DNA from 2 places in the Priestia sp. 179-F W1.4 NHS genome. Region 2 is predicted to be linked to the other one. Evidence: riboswitches for the same ligand, from Rfam matches in the RefSeq annotation. Region 2 holds a riboswitch; the other holds the start of a gene.
What was found. Region 2 has a riboswitch for thiamine pyrophosphate ahead of ACH0CI_RS14900 (acetylornithine deacetylase). Riboswitches for the same ligand answer to the same signal wherever they lie in the genome.
Positions count from the first base shown of each region.

Region 1: another riboswitch for thiamine pyrophosphate. It lies ahead of thiC (phosphomethylpyrimidine synthase ThiC); the one in region 2 lies ahead of ACH0CI_RS14900 (acetylornithine deacetylase).

Region 1 is NZ_JBIQFF010000015.1:10,597-18,550, reverse strand. Features, by position in the region: gene ACH0CI_RS26100 (undecaprenyl-diphosphate phosphatase) at 53-877, opposite strand; gene ACH0CI_RS26095 (hypothetical protein) at 1,337-1,627, shown strand; TPP riboswitch at 1,709-1,823, shown strand; gene thiC (phosphomethylpyrimidine synthase ThiC) at 1,938-3,707, shown strand; gene ACH0CI_RS26085 (VanZ family protein) at 3,875-4,330, opposite strand; gene ACH0CI_RS26080 (Ger(x)C family spore germination protein) at 4,528-5,637, opposite strand; gene ACH0CI_RS26075 (GerAB/ArcD/ProY family transporter) at 5,627-6,718, opposite strand; gene ACH0CI_RS26070 (spore germination protein) at 6,711-7,954, opposite strand, start outside.
Region 2 is NZ_JBIQFF010000002.1:869,036-876,989, forward strand. Features, by position in the region: gene ACH0CI_RS14890 (ABC transporter ATP-binding protein) at 1-263, opposite strand, end outside; gene tenA (thiaminase II) at 256-927, opposite strand; gene ACH0CI_RS14900 (acetylornithine deacetylase) at 933-2,210, opposite strand; TPP riboswitch at 2,325-2,427, opposite strand; gene ACH0CI_RS14905 (MFS transporter) at 2,607-3,905, opposite strand; gene ACH0CI_RS14910 (dihydrodipicolinate synthase family protein) at 4,016-4,915, opposite strand; gene ACH0CI_RS14915 (LacI family DNA-binding transcriptional regulator) at 5,065-5,925, opposite strand; partial or broken gene ACH0CI_RS14920 (LacI family DNA-binding transcriptional regulator) at 5,938-6,078, opposite strand; gene ACH0CI_RS14925 (MupG family TIM beta-alpha barrel fold protein) at 6,206-7,216, opposite strand; gene ACH0CI_RS14930 (PTS transporter subunit EIIC) at 7,213-7,954, opposite strand, start outside.

The DNA.
Region 1 (7,954 bases), on a different contig from region 2:
TTTTTAAGTCTTTATCAGAAGTTTAAATGGCTATAAAATACGCTTATTTATTTTATAAAAATACAAAATATAGAATAGCCGCTAAAATAATTCGATAAATGGCAAACGGAACTAATTTAATGCGGTTGATTAATTTTAAGAAAAAGCGAATCGATATAAGCGCAAAAATAAAGGCGCTGATAAAACCAGCAATAAAAAACGGTAGTGCATCTGATGTGAAATACTGCCAGTTTTTAACCAATGAAAGTCCACTTGCTCCTGCCATAATTGGCACTGCCATAATAAATGTAAAATCTGCGGCTGCCTTATGGCTCATTCCAAGAAGAACCCCTCCTGAAATCGTTGAGCCTGAACGAGAAAAACCTGGCCAAAGAGCAATACATTGAAACAGTCCTATACCTAGTGCTTGTCCATAAGACATTTGGTCCACCGTCTCTACACGCGGACGTTTAGGTCCAAACAAATCTGCTAGAATCATTAATACAGCTCCGACCACTAAGCCAATTAGCACCGTATTTAAAGAAAACAAATGTTCATCAATGTAATCATCAAACAAAAGTCCTAACACTCCTGCGGGTAACAAACCAACAATTACCTGCATTAAATTTAAGCGATTTGTCGGTCCAATTGCAGCAGCTGGTTTTTTTCCCAATCCTAATAAATTAATAAAACGATCTTTAAAAATAACAACTACTGCTAAGATCGACCCTAGCTGAATAACAATCTTAAATGTATTAGCTACTGGAGATGAAAATAATTCTTTTGAATTTAACCACAGGTCATCCACAATAATCATATGCCCAGTTGACGAAACGGGAGCAAACTCCGTTAAACCTTCTACAATCCCTAAAATGATTGCTACAATAATTTCCCACATAAAGCTATGTACCTTGCCTTTCTTTCAAATTAATAAGCTTATCGCTTCGTTTTACATGCTCAACTATTTTCCTATTTTGACACTTGCTTTTTTATCATAATTGTTAAAACTATGAAATACAATGTGTATTTGCAAAAAGATAAGAATCTTTAATAATTTGTAATAAAAAGCTTACATGCTACAACCAAAAAACACGATATCAGCTTTTATTTATTTTAAAAAGCAGTCACTATGTTCAGTATAAATTCTGGTCCCTTAGCTAAAAATGAATCATCTAGACTATTTTTCTTTAGTGTGAAAAAATGACTAAATCATTATGTTTTTTCCACCCCCCCTTTACTGTTATCTATCATTTTAATCCAATAGGGCTGACTTATACGACATATCCCCTAAGTAATTTGAAACTTTTTTCTCTCTTTTCTCGTATATAGTAGTATCTTTTTTAGGAGGCTTTTTACTATGAATGGAAATGTACGTACAATGAAATGGGTCACTGCTGGGTATGAAGCCTTGCTGGGAATTCCTTTAATTGGCGCAGGGATTGTTATGGGCTTTAGCTATACTCCTCTTTTTATTGGATTTATTCTTCATGCTATCACACTCATTTTAGCTAATAGACGAGGGTTATCTGCTTATGGAAACATACTAGGACTTGTTACCTCACTGGTTGCTTGGATTCCATTTTTGGGATTTATCATGCATATTATTACAGCTATTGTGATTGCAATAGATGCTGCTAGACAACGCTAATTGTCTAGCTTTTTTTATTTAAGGGTTGATTTTTTACCGAATGATGGTAAACTTAAGCCGTAAATTGAATAATTTGAATGTTATTTCTACTAGGGGTGTCTGATAGCTCAGACTGAGAGAAGAGTGCAATAAAACTCTTTAACCCTTTGAACCTGATTTGGGTTATACCAGCGGAGGGAAGTAGTCTTGAAAAGAATAGTATATGTTTATTCTTTTTTTGCCTATTCCATCGGGTTCTGTCTATCACAGAACCCGATTTTTTTTATGGTTCGGTATAGCTACACTTTATGCGAAACCGGAGGAATATGTAATGTCAAAACAAAATGTATCAGTTTCTATGAAAAAGCCTTTTCCAAACAGTCACAAAGTATATGTCCAAGGATCCAGACAAGACCTTAAAGTACCTATGCGTGAAATTCATCAGTCTCCTACTACAGGGTCTTTTGGTGAAGAAGAAAATAGTCCCGTACGTGTATACGACACGAGCGGTGTTTATACAGATCCCTCTTATGAAATTAATTTACAAAAAGGATTACCGGCTCTGCGCGAAAAGTGGATTGCAGAACGAAACGATGTAGAAACATATCAAGGCCGTACGGTTCAGCCACAGGATAACGGTTATTATGACGGTGATCCAAGAGATCAGTACGATCGCTTTATCACTAAACGTTTACCTTTGCGCGCGAAAAAAAATCAAAATGTAACGCAAATGCACTATGCGAAAAAAGGAATCATCACGCCCGAAATGGAATTTATCGCTATTCGTGAACAGATGGATCCTGAAGTTGTGCGTGAAGAAGTAGCAAGAGGACGTGCAATTATCCCTAATAATATCAATCACCCTGAGAGCGAACCGATGATTATCGGCCGCAAATTCCATGTGAAAATTAATGCTAATATCGGAAATTCAGCTATTCGTTCAGCTATTGAAGATGAAGTAGAAAAAATGACATGGGCAACGCGTTGGGGAGCCGATACAATTATGGATCTATCAACAGGAAAGGATATTCACACAACACGCGAATGGATTATCCGCAACTCGCCTGTTCCTGTAGGGACCGTTCCTATTTACCAAGCGCTTGAAAAAGTAAAAGGCGTAGCAGAAGATCTAACGTGGGAAGCATACCGCGATACATTAATTGAACAAGCAGAACAAGGTGTTGATTACTTTACTATTCACGCAGGTGTTCTTTTACGTTATATTCCTCTGACAGCGAAACGTACGACAGGTATTGTTTCACGCGGAGGATCCATCTTGGCGCAGTGGTGTTTAGCTCATCATGAAGAGAACTTTTTATATACTCGCTTTGAAGAAATCTGTGAAATCTGTAAAGCATACGATATTGCTATTTCGCTTGGCGATGGGCTACGTCCTGGTTCCATTGCAGATGCTAATGATGAGGCACAGTTCGGTGAATTAGAAACGCTTGGTGAATTAACTAAAATTGCTTGGAAACACGATGTTCAAGTTATGATTGAAGGTCCTGGACATGTTCCAATGCATCTCATCAAAGAAAACGTAGATAAACAAATGGAAATATGCCAGGAAGCTCCCTTCTATACTCTTGGACCGCTTACAACCGACATCGCTCCAGGCTATGACCATATTACATCAGGTATTGGTGCTGCAATGATTGGCTGGTTTGGGACAGCTATGCTTTGCTACGTAACGCCAAAAGAACATTTAGGACTCCCGAATAAAGAAGACGTTCGCGAAGGCGTTATCACCTATAAAATTGCTGCGCATGCTGCTGACCTTGCAAAAGGCCATCCAGGAGCACAAAAACGCGATAATGCTCTGTCTAAAGCAAGATTTGAATTTAGATGGAATGATCAATTTAACCTGTCACTAGATCCAGAGCGCGCAAAAGAATATCACGATGAAACACTTCCCGCTGAAGGTGCTAAAACAGCCCATTTCTGTTCAATGTGTGGACCTAAATTCTGTTCGATGCGTATTTCTCAAGATATTCGTAACATGGCTCAAGAAAATGAAAAAGATGTAAACGAAGTAAGAAAAGAAGGAATGAAAGAAAAAGCTAAAGAGTTTGTTAACAGTGGTTCAAATATCTATCAATAATGAAGTAGAACAGCTTAAAAAACAAATTAAGCAGCTTGAAGGAAAGTTATTATTTGTTCAGCAAAATTGTCAGCACATTATCGTTGAATCCTCACATTCTTCCGTAAGACGCTGCATTAAGTGTTTCTATCAACAAGATGCAAAAAGGACTTCGTAAAGAAGTCCTTTCATCTTTTTTTGAAACGTGCTTTCAGCATGTTCTTAATCCAATATAGTATTTTAATAATAACCCAGCCTATAAATGTACCTAGCGTGTTCAAAAAGATATCATCAATATCAAATACTCGTTCCGTTAGCTTGTACTGTAAAATTTCAATCAGAAAACTGATTAAGAAACCCGTCGTAAAGACTTGAATAAAACCGTCAAACCACTTCATAAACAACGGAATAAACATTCCAAGCGGCGCAAACATCACGATATTTCCCAGTATATTTGTCAGAGTGAGCATTATATTACCGCTGTCCCACATCAGACGGATTGTACTAAATAAATCCAAGTTCATTGCTTTTCCGTAAACATGTTCGTTTTCCCGTATGAGAGTAGCATAAATGACCACTGCTGTATACGCAATAAATAGAGTGAACATGACTTTTTTAACAATTGACCTGATGCTTACATTCACTTCAACATCACCTTCTTTGACTCCCAAAACCATTTATTATTATCTATATGTACCCGTCCACTGCTTTCATTCGTAGTGAATGCACTTATATGCTTTTTTATCCTATCACATCAATAAATAAATACAATTCCCTTTTTGTTATTTTGTAAACTAAAATTTTTTCAATTAAAAAAGCCACGCTTTTCGCATGACTTTTGTTAATTAATAACTCCACGATGGATAATTTCCACTTGTACTTTCGGATTAATCGAGATGTTTTTATAGTCCTGTCTCCATTTAAGCCTTTTCCATATACTCGGATGATAAGCAGCTACTTCTCTTCCTATTTCAAGAAAATCACAGTTAGCTTTTTGCAGCTTTTCAACTACTTTTTCAGCTTTCTTTTGTAGAATCTTTTCAATTTCTTTCTGTACGTTTTTTGTTAATGCAGGAGATGACATTTCATTTTTAGTAAATTCATTAATACTTACTTTTATATTTAGCGGTATGATTACTTTTGCTCCGTGCACCGCATCAGGTTTAACGTGCATTTTTGCTTTAGCATCTGACACATCATACGATACTACATACTGTTGATCATGTATGGTAATTTTGTGACTCATAATCATATATTTGTCTTTTTGATTTCCTAATAAAAGAAGCGCCTTAGATTCATCGGAATTTAATGTAATACCTGAAAATTTATCTTCATTAAACAAAGCTGTACCGATTACATCAACGGTCTTATTTTCAGTATTTAATTTCATATAAGGAAGAGCTAGCCCTTTTCCTTCATCAAACAACACGGTACAAAGTGACTGAAGAGTTTCAATTGGCACTAAGGAATTGACTTCAGCCGTATGGACAACTCCGTCTAAATATTCTCCAATTAGCTCTTCTCCTACTTGCTGTAGCTCAACTATCGTACTCGGTTTCCCTTCTACAATGACATACTTAGCCGTTAGAGGACTTTCCGGTGTGCGATATAAGACGTCTGATAATTCTAGTATACCTTCTTTAGCTAATCGATCTTCAAATAAGATTATTCTCTTTTTGGCAGACATAACAATTCCAGAAACCTGCTGGTTAATTTTTGTACGATCGTCTCGAGGTGAATCCCCTGCTACATGATAGGTTTTATTCACTAATGTCCCTTCTTTAGACGTATAGGAACGGATCGCAATAGTAGAAATCACCTTATCTTTCTTTTTTTCATAAGCCACTGTAGACAAAAACATCGTATCTTTTAACAATTTTTGATCCCAGCATCCCGTTAGAAAACTTAAAACTAAACATATGCTCATTATCTTGATCAGTTTATCCTTCATTTTTTACAGTTCCTTTTCTAATCCATGACAGTAATAGCAAACAGATAGGAATACAGAAAATGAATACGTAAATTAAATAATTAGTTGTTTGAGACAAAGCTGCGACAAGCTGATCCGTTTTTGAAAAATAAATGGAAAGACCTGTTACAAATATCAATACAATTGGAACAAATGGACGGTGAGTTTTCTTTTTGAAGATTTCCTGCATGCCTACACTTGAAATATATACATATATAATAAGGGACGTAATAACAGAAATGATCCAAAAAGTAATAAAAACCAAATCGATTCGTTCGATAACTGAGTTTTGCGTCGCCTTCAAAATATATAAAACCGGTTCTGGTACAATTAAAATTTCATCTGGGCTAAAAAACATATAACAAGCAATGATAATATACACATATAAAATCGTAACGATACAATTACTAAGCATGACCATTTTTAAAGTCGTCGTAGACTTTGCTTTTACAAACGGTGCTAAAATTAAGATAGCTTCAAAACCTAACATTGAGATACTTCCTTCTTTTGACGCCAGCAAAATATTTTGAATACCGCTGTGCCCAATCGGAAATAGATACCGGACATCGGCCTCTTTATAAGCATTTGACACCAATAATACCAAAATAATTAAAAATACAGATACAATAGTAAAAAAACGCCCTATATTGCGTACATTCTCTTTTGCAAAATATAACGCAATAACAACTAATAAAAAGACAAGAACATAAGCTGGCGTCAAGTGATAAAGCCAGCGCTTTAACACGTTTACATATAAAACCGTAATGACACTTGAGACAATAATGTAATAAAACACATATCCTATATTCAAAAAATTACCTAACCACTTACCAAGCAGCTTGCTAGTCATCTGATACAGCGTTAAACCTGGCAAACGATGCGTTAATCCCCAGTGGAATAATGTAATGACTTGAATAATACAACCGCTCATTAACATGGAAATCCAGCCGTCCGTATGCGCCGTTTTAAATAAGTTATAAGGTAACCCTAAAACACCAATCCCAATTTGAGTTTGTAAGATGATAAAGAACAGCTGACTGGCTGAAATACTATTTTTATTCATTTGAATCCCAATTCCTTATCGCTTTTTGACGTTTACGTTTTTGAGGCTTAGCATTAGCAGGCCTTTCATTCAAATAAAGCTGATGCATCCTTACAAAGACATCCTTTAAGCCGGAAAATCTAAATGGAGCAAAAGGAATTAAGTAAGGCATCGTAATGGACTCTAAAATAACTAAATGCATAACGATGAGCACTAGTACAAAAACAATACCCAAATAGCCAAAAACGGCTGCTCCGATCATCATAGGAAAACTTAAAATTCGCAGCGTTGTGCTCATTTCGTTTGATGGCACAACAAAGGAAGAAACGGCTGTTAGAGCAATAACAATAATCATCATATTTGAAACTAAACTCGCTTCAACAATTGCTGTGCCGATAACTAATCCTCCAACTACCCCGATGGTTTGAGCAATGGATGAAGGCAGCCTGAGCGATGCTTCTTTTAATAGTTCCAATATCAATACCATAATAAATGCCTCTACTATCGGAGGAAACGGAACGTTCTCAAGAGATCCTTTTACCGTAAATACTAAGTCCAAAGGAATTAACTCGTAATGAAAAGAAATCGTTGCAATATAAATCGCAGGTAAACTCATGGCAACAAAAAAACTGAACACGCGTAAAAGTCGAAAAAATGAGCCATAAAGTGCACGTGTATTGTAATCTTCAGGCGATTGATAAAAAGTAAAAAAGTTAACAGGAGCAATTAACGCAGAACTATTTCCATTTGTTAAAACGGCCATTCTGCCTTCTAACAGATTACCCATTACCCGGTCCGGCCTTTCTGTGTTCAACAGCTGAGGAAAGGGTGAAAGAGGCGAATCTTCTAAAGCCTCTTCAATGATGCTCCCACTATCTACTCCATCCACTTCAATTTGTTTGATACGATCAATAATCATATTACAAATTTCTGCGTTTGCTATATTTTTCAAATATAAAACTGCCACTCGAGTGCGTGAAATACTGCCTACTTCGATATAGCGTACAATAAGGCTTCCATCTAAAAATTTTTGCCTCATCATGTTTAGATTTTTGTCCAAGCTCTCGACAAAACTTTCCTGTGAACCCCTAATCACTTTTTCATTCAGGGCTTGATTAACTTCTCTTGTAGCCGTTTTGGTAGAATCAATTGCATACACAAACGGATCATTCTCTATTAATAAAACAGACGCACCTCGGCTCATTAAACTAATCATTTCATTCAAATCTTTTGTAGGAGTAATTGAAGCGGCCTGAA
Region 2 (7,954 bases):
AGAAGCAAATCTTGCTGCGGCATATAGCCTACTTTTCCTAGTCGCTTTTCATAAGACTTTCCGTTAATCACGATATCGCCTTCACTCTGCTGTTCAAGACCTGTAATGAGACGAAACAACGTACTTTTCCCAGAGCCGCTCGCTCCAACGATACTGACAAACTCGCCTTCTTTCACGTCTAAGTTTAATGATTTTAAAATCGCTTGATCACCGTTCTTGTACGTAAAACTGACGTTTTGAAAAGATAACACAGACCTATTCATGAATTGGCCACATCGCTTCGTTATAAGCCATATCCCAGAACATATACTCAAAACGCGTCGTATTCAAGAAAATTTCTTCAAGCTTTTCTAATTCCACTTCTGATTTATCTTCAGTAAGTGAGTCAAATAAATTGATACACCATGTCGCCAGTTCTCCAAATTCTTCTGAGCTGTACATTTCAATCCACTCACGGTAAAACTCATTGTTAGCTCCAGGCTTTTCACTAAGTTCTTTTCCTATTTCCCAGTAGCTCCACATACAAGGCAAAAGAGCGGCTACTAATTCAGCTAATGTTCCACTTTGACCAACGTGCAGCATATAGTGCGTGTATGCAAGCGTTGTAGGAGATGGCTGCGCTTTTTCTAATTCTTTTTCGCTGATTTCAAATTTCTTGGCATACTCACGGTGCAGACTCATTTCTTCGTTTAATGTAGAATCTAAAAGGGCTGCAAATTTCCCCATCGTTTGAAGATCCGTAGCTTTCATGGCTCCAATCGCAAATAATTTGGCATAATCAATTAGGTAAAGGTAATCTTGAATCATGTAGAAGCGAAACTTCTCCTTTTCAAGCGTTCCATCTCCCATCCCCTGTACGAAGGGATGATTATGATTTTGACGCCAAATAGGCTGCAGCTTTTCGTATAATCGTTCACTAAATTTCATGATGATCACTCCTTATGCGTATGCAGCCACGTATAAATGAACTGCACTATCACTTTTGTATATTGAACAAGCTGATTAATATCTAATTGTTCGTTCACAGCATGTGCATTTGCTAAATTTCCCGGACCGTAAATAGCGGCGGGAATTCCCGCATCAGCTAGCCATCCCCCGTCTGTTACGCTAGTTGACACATCAATTGGAGGCTTTTTCCCTTCCATTTGTTCATGAGTATTTGCAAGCAGCTGCACTCCTGCATGATTTTCATCAATTTCTAATGACGGAAAGATTTCTCCTCTGTCTTCAATCATTGATGTGCCTCCCCATTCAAAGGTTGGCAGATTATCTTTTAACCATGGATCTGCTTTTGCAATAGCTATAATATATTCTTCCACTTCTTTTGATACTTGGTCGTACGATTCATTAGGATAATAGTGAACGGTGATCCACAGCCTGCATTCATCTGCAATAAAAGCAGCATGTCTTCCGCCTTCGATTACTGCTGGATTAATCGTATTTGTCCCTGGCAAAAATCCTGGATAGCTCTTTGTAACAGCCCAGTGACGCTCCAATTCTTGTAGCCCTCCGATCACTTTTGCCATCTTTTCAATAGCGCTTGCGGCTAACAGCCCTCCTCCAGCATGAATCATACTTCGGCGTGTACCGTCATGATAGGTTTTACTGCTTTTTATCGTAATCCATCCCGTGATCACTCCGCCTTGACCTTGAATATGTAAATCACTTGTATCGACTACAAGCGCAAAATCAGCTGTATACCCTTTCTGACAGCATTGCAGCGTACCTGCCTCTCCTACTTCTTCTCCTACAACGGATTCAAAAATCAAGTCTCCTGGCAGCTCGATTCCTGCTTCTGTTAAAAGCTGAACTGCAAATAATGCTCCCGCCAAACCGCCTTTCATATCAGCAACTCCGCGTCCAATTATCATATTGTCTTTCACAACAGCTTCAAACGGATTGGTTTCCCACTTTTTATTTTCTTGTACCTCAGCAACATCCATATGGCCGTTAATAATCAAGCTTTGATAGTCAGCCGATTTTTGTCCTTTTAACGTTCCCACTACGATAGGGTCGTTAGAATATAAGTCCCACATATCAATGGAAAAACCGCAGTTTTTAAGAAAATCCGCTACGTACAGCTGCGCTTCATGAGAATTTCGTGCAGGAGGCGCTGGCGTTTTATACGAAACAAGCGTTGTTAATAACTGGATTAACTCTCCTTTGCGCTCCTCCACCTGTTTGACAAGCAAATCAATTGTTTCTTTCATGTATGACACCTTCCTTTACGCATAAAAAAACACTTCTTTCGCAGGAAAGAAGTGTTTTTGTTTATGTACACAAAATTATTATAACGAGTTCGTAAGGAAATCCCATACAAAACATCCATTACAATACCTCTTTCCTACGCTAGTATTACCTAGTTCAGGTTATAAGGGTTAAGACTTATCGTCTCTCTCAGCTTCGAAAGCACCCCTAGTGGTGTTGTATCTCTATGAAATTAATCTATTATCATATGTTTACCTGTAATAGTTTTATCATAGTAAAGCGTTTTATTCAATAGAAAGGTTCATGATATGGTAATGAAAATAGTTTCCTTTTTAGTAGTAAAAGAAAAAGCACACACCTTTTTCATGCAGTGTGTGCTCTTTGTTTTTGTGACATTACTAGTTAGCTATTGGCTTCTTTAAAAATACGCCATAACTAATAGCACCAATTAAAAGCAGTCCTGCTCCTAACAGGAAAACCGCCGTAAAAGTTCCCGTTGCATCTAATATAAACCCTGTTACGATAGGAGCCATTGCCGCTCCTAGAAATCCACCGAAGTTCTGAATAGCGCCGAGTGAAGCAACTTGTTCCTTTGGTGCAATATCCGCCGCTAGAGTCCAAATGACGCCTGATGGCAGCTGTGACGCGAAGTAGCCAATCGACAATAAGACAATACTTAAGGCTGCATTATCAATAAAAGGAACGGGTGCTACCGATGCTGCGGCTAAGATTGCCCCGCCTACAATTGGTATTTTTCTTGCCGTTACTGCATTAATTCCTTTTCGAATAAATCTATCTGAAATTACACCACCAAGCAACACTCCTATGATTCCTGCTAGAAACGGAATAGCAGCAATCCAGCCCGTTTGTTTTAGGCTAAAACCGCGCTCTGTTTCTAAGTAGCTAGGAAGCCAAGTTAAATAAACCCATATCGTAAACATAATTCCGAAATTCCCGATAATCATAAACCATGTGCTTTTATATTTAAACAGCTGTGACCATTTTGCTTGTGAGGTATGACTGATTTTTATCTCTTCTTTAGGGACAGCTTTCACTTTATTGGCAACATAATCCGGATCTCGGTATATCTTTAGCCAAACAAACATCACAATAAAGCCTGCTGCTCCTATAACAACAAACATTCCTCTCCAACTCATTGTTAAAAGCAGTACCGTTAGAAGTGGCGGAGCAATCGCATTAGCAATTTGAGACCCTGTATTAATAATCGAAGTAGGAAGGCCGCGCTCTTCTTTTTTAAACCATCTTTCCGTCACTTTAATTCCTGAAGTAAAAAAAGGAGACTCCGATACACCAAGAAGCATTCTCATGGCATAAAGAGCAGAATACGTGTTAGTAAATGCACTTGCTACCGTTGCCACAGACCATAGGCCTGATGCCCATGCAAACATTTTTTTCGGCCCGTATTTATCAACCAGCCAGCCTGCTGGTAGATTTGCTAAGGCATATGGCCAGAGAAAAGCTGAAAGCAAAAGACCCATTTGTGTAGAAGACAGCCCAAACTCTTTGGCAATCGTGGTATTAGCGATGCTTAAATTAGAGCGGTCTAAATAGTTAACAACTGCTCCAATTAGCAATACAATAATAAGCCACCAGCGTATATTCGTCTTTTTTACATCTTGCTTTACAGGACCTAAACCTTTGTTAACGCTTTCATTTAATTTAGATGTAACCGCCATAGAATATCCCTCCATAACCTTAATCGTTATAGTGAATGAGCTGTTTGCTTATTATCAAACAGCCCTGTTCACTAGAAATGCATGAGTTTATTCAGAACATGAACCAATTATTAAACACTGCTCTTTGGACGAATGCTATTTAGTTTATCATCTAATTCTTTGACTTCTTCTTCTGTTAAATCTATTTGAGGAGATCTCATGCCACCAACATCAATGCCTCTCAATTTTAATGCTTCTTTAAAATAAGACATGTTGCTTCCGTTTAAAAGAGCTTCACAATATTGAATAGCAACTTTTTGCATCTTTCTCGCTTTTTCTAAATCATTCGCTTTAAAGGCATTATAAGTCTCTACAAAAGGTTCGGGATAAACGCCCGATACACCGGAGACAACTCCTTCACATCCCATAGCCAGAGCTGCTAAAAATAAACGATCGGTTCCGGGAAGAACAGAAAAGTTTCCATCGTTAATATTTAAATAATCATTTACGCGTAAATAGTCAGGGTAGCTATATTTAATACCAATTACATTCTTGCATGAATCTGCCACTTTTTGAGCTACCTCTGCCGTTAAATCATTGCTTGAACACTGAGGAATATTATATAAATATACGGGAAAATCATTCGGGACACTGTTTGCTACTTTTATAAAATACGTTTCTAGTTCGTTATCGTTTGCTCCAAAGAACATAGGCGTAACTACTCCGATACCGTCGGCGCCAATTTCATAGGCATGTTTTGCAAGCTCAATTGTATCTTCTTCATTCATAGCTCCTACATGTATGAATACGGTTACACGATTAGCCGCTTGTTTCACTACTGTTTCTGCAACTTGCTTTCTTTCTTTGACAGATAGACGAAGCATCTCGCCCGTGGTACCAAGCGGATACAAGCAGTGCACTCCTTTTGAAATTAAAAACTCTGTTAAATTTACTACTTTCTCTAAATCTACTTCACCCGTTTTAGTAAACGGTGTAACCATTGCTGTTGTAACTCCGTATAAATGTTTCATTTCCTTCTCCCCTTTGTTAGTAGTGAATTACTCTATATTTAGTAAAACGTTTTAGTACAACGTTTTACTAATAAAAAAATAAAAAGCTTGCTCTTATATTTTTGTAAATCGGTCTCTTTTTAAAGAGACCTCATGAATGGCATTGCTTTTTATTTGATTCTCGTTGTATTACGATGAATAATTTCCAAATCAAATATCTGTTGGTCCACATCCCCATATGGATCAGAAATTGTTTTAACTAAAAGCTCTCCTGCACAATAGGCCATTTTTTCTACCGGCAAATTGACAGTCGAAAGTTTTGGGTTAGTAAATTTAGAGAACTCTTGGTTATCAAATCCCATCACTTCACAATCAGCTGGCACAGAGATGCCGTAGTCATTAAGAGCAGAAAGAGCTCCTAATGCAACATGATCACTCAAACAAATCACAGCGGTTGGAACTTTTCCTTGTTCAATAAGCTGTTTGATGCTGTCATACCCACCTTGTTCTGTATATGAACAGTAATGGTGACAATACGTAACATCAGTCTGTTCAATTCTATCTGTTACGCCTTTTACTCCTGCTTCTAAAGCCTGTGAAGACACGTCTGGAACTAAAATACTGATATGTTGATGATTATTACGAATAAAATGATCTGCTACCGCTTGGCCCGCTTCATAATTTTTGGATTGTATAACAGAGTATATAGATGATACACGATTAAATAAAACAATCGGAACACCAGGTTTAGATCGGTGAATATAAGCCTCATCAGCTGCCGTTGTATTCGCAATAATCGCTCCGTTAAAATATGAAGATGTTTGAAGACCTTTTACAGAGGAAATACCTTCTTCATTTTGAAACGTTTCGACTAATAATTTAATAGTAGGGCCGCTTTTTAATGAAGCTATGTAGTTTTGAATACCTGTAAGAATGCATCCCACTAACGATACGCGCGTATCAATTGGCCAAATAAGAGCAATTGTTAGCTGCGCTGATTTGTCTTGTCCCCGCAAGTTACGCGCAGACATATTGGGGATATAGCCTAATTTTTTTGAAGCTGCAATTACACGCAGTTTAGTAGCTTCAGAAATTCTGCTTGCTCCCGGTTTGTTGTTTAAAATGAGGGAGGCAGTCGTAATTGAAACATCTGCTGCTTTTGCAATATCTTTAATTGTAACCAGATGACCATCTCCATTTTTAGTTTAACGTTTTACTAAACTTAGTATAACGCTTTCATTTTAGTTTGACAATTCTTTTTTCTTCCGCTTAAATAAAAAAATGGATTCGATGATGAATCCATTTTTCCTTTTAGACATTGATAAGCTTAAGTTTTTGTCCCGGTCTCACTAATGAAAGCAGCTCATGATCTTCTTCTATTACATACCCAATCACATTCACATTAGCATTTGCAGACAAATTCCTTTTAGCTATTTGAACCTCTCCTCTGTAACGTCCGTAGCCATCATTGTCCATTGTAATTGCTCCGATTCTGCGTTCTACTGTATGAAATGGCAGCACTGGTTTTACAGATCGTGTATCAACCAAACGCAGAACGTCTCTTGATACATCCGGACGCACGCTGTACGTTCCCTGTATATGAGGTGAACGAATGCGTAGCGGAATAATGCGGTTTTCTTGATATTGAACTAAACGTTTTAATAAATTTGAACTGGCGTATGGATCTCCAATATAAACCTCCGTTACTCCGCATCCGTATAAATCTACTGCAGAGGTAAAAGGACATTTATTACGGTCTTTTTCTCTAGTAGGAAGTCCTTGATAAATAGGTCCTCTCTTTTCGCCTTCTCCAGGAATATAAGCACAAACTGGAATACGAAGTTCGTTAAATAAATCTGTTTGCTGTTGAAAAAACGTTTCTTCAAGCCCTGTTTCAGGCCGCGGATAAAAATTATGCCAAGCAAGCACCTGATGATGATGAAGGCCTGCAGATAATAGCGCTTCTATTTCTAGTTTTGACACTGTACTTGCATTAAGGGCAATATAAAACTCATCCGCAAGTAAAATCGTTTCTTCTACGCTAAAGCCATCGTCTAGTCTAATACCTGATACGCCAAGTGAAGATAGAGTCATAAGGCTTTCGATACCTAAATGAACCGGTGTATGCTTAGATACATCTGCATACACGCTTATTCCACAATCTCTAGCCACATGAAGCAATTCTTTTGCCCGTTCAGCCAAATCTCCTTTTTCCTCTGGAATGTGAAGTGAAGTGAATGCGCGTGTAACGCCGCATTCACTCGCTTCTACTAATCTTTGTTTGGCATCTCTATCGTTCAAATAAAACGAAATGCCAATCATTCAAACTCCCTCGCCATTTCATCGTTAAATCCAAAGAAATAGGTACAAATAAAGCCTGCTGCGTAAGCAATAACTAATCCAAGTAAATAAAGAAGAATTTGATGCGCATGAACTAAAAACGTAAGCGGCAAACCCGATACTCCCACTGCTACAGTTGCAATATGGAAGTGCGCCTGAAACGCTCCGCCGATTCCAGCTCCAAGACAAGCGGTTAAAAAGGGACGCCCTAAAGGAAGTGTGACTCCAAAAATAAGCGGCTCTCCGATTCCCAGCAGCCCTGAAGGAAGTGCGCCTCCAATTGCTCGCTTTAAGCGTTTTTTCTTTGTTTTGATATAAATAGCAAAAGCTGCACCAACCTGACCGGCTCCGCCCATTGCTAGTATAGGAAGAAGCGGATCATCTCCAATCGAATTAATAAGCTCTAAATGGACCGGAGTAAGACCTTGATGCAGTCCTGTAATAACGAGCGGCAAAAACGTTGCCCCTAAAACAAAGCCTGCTACAACTCCTCCAACCTCTAAAACTCCTAAAAGACCTTTTGTGATTCCATCTGAAATGAAGCCGCCGATTGGCATGAATACCACATACGTAATAATTCCTGTAATTAACACCGTAACGGTTGGTGTAATAATAATATCCAGTGACTGTGGGACAAATTTACGTACTCGTTTTTCTAACACGGCCATAAAGATTGCTGCAAGCAGCACTCCTATTAAGCCCCCACGCCCCGGCAAAAGT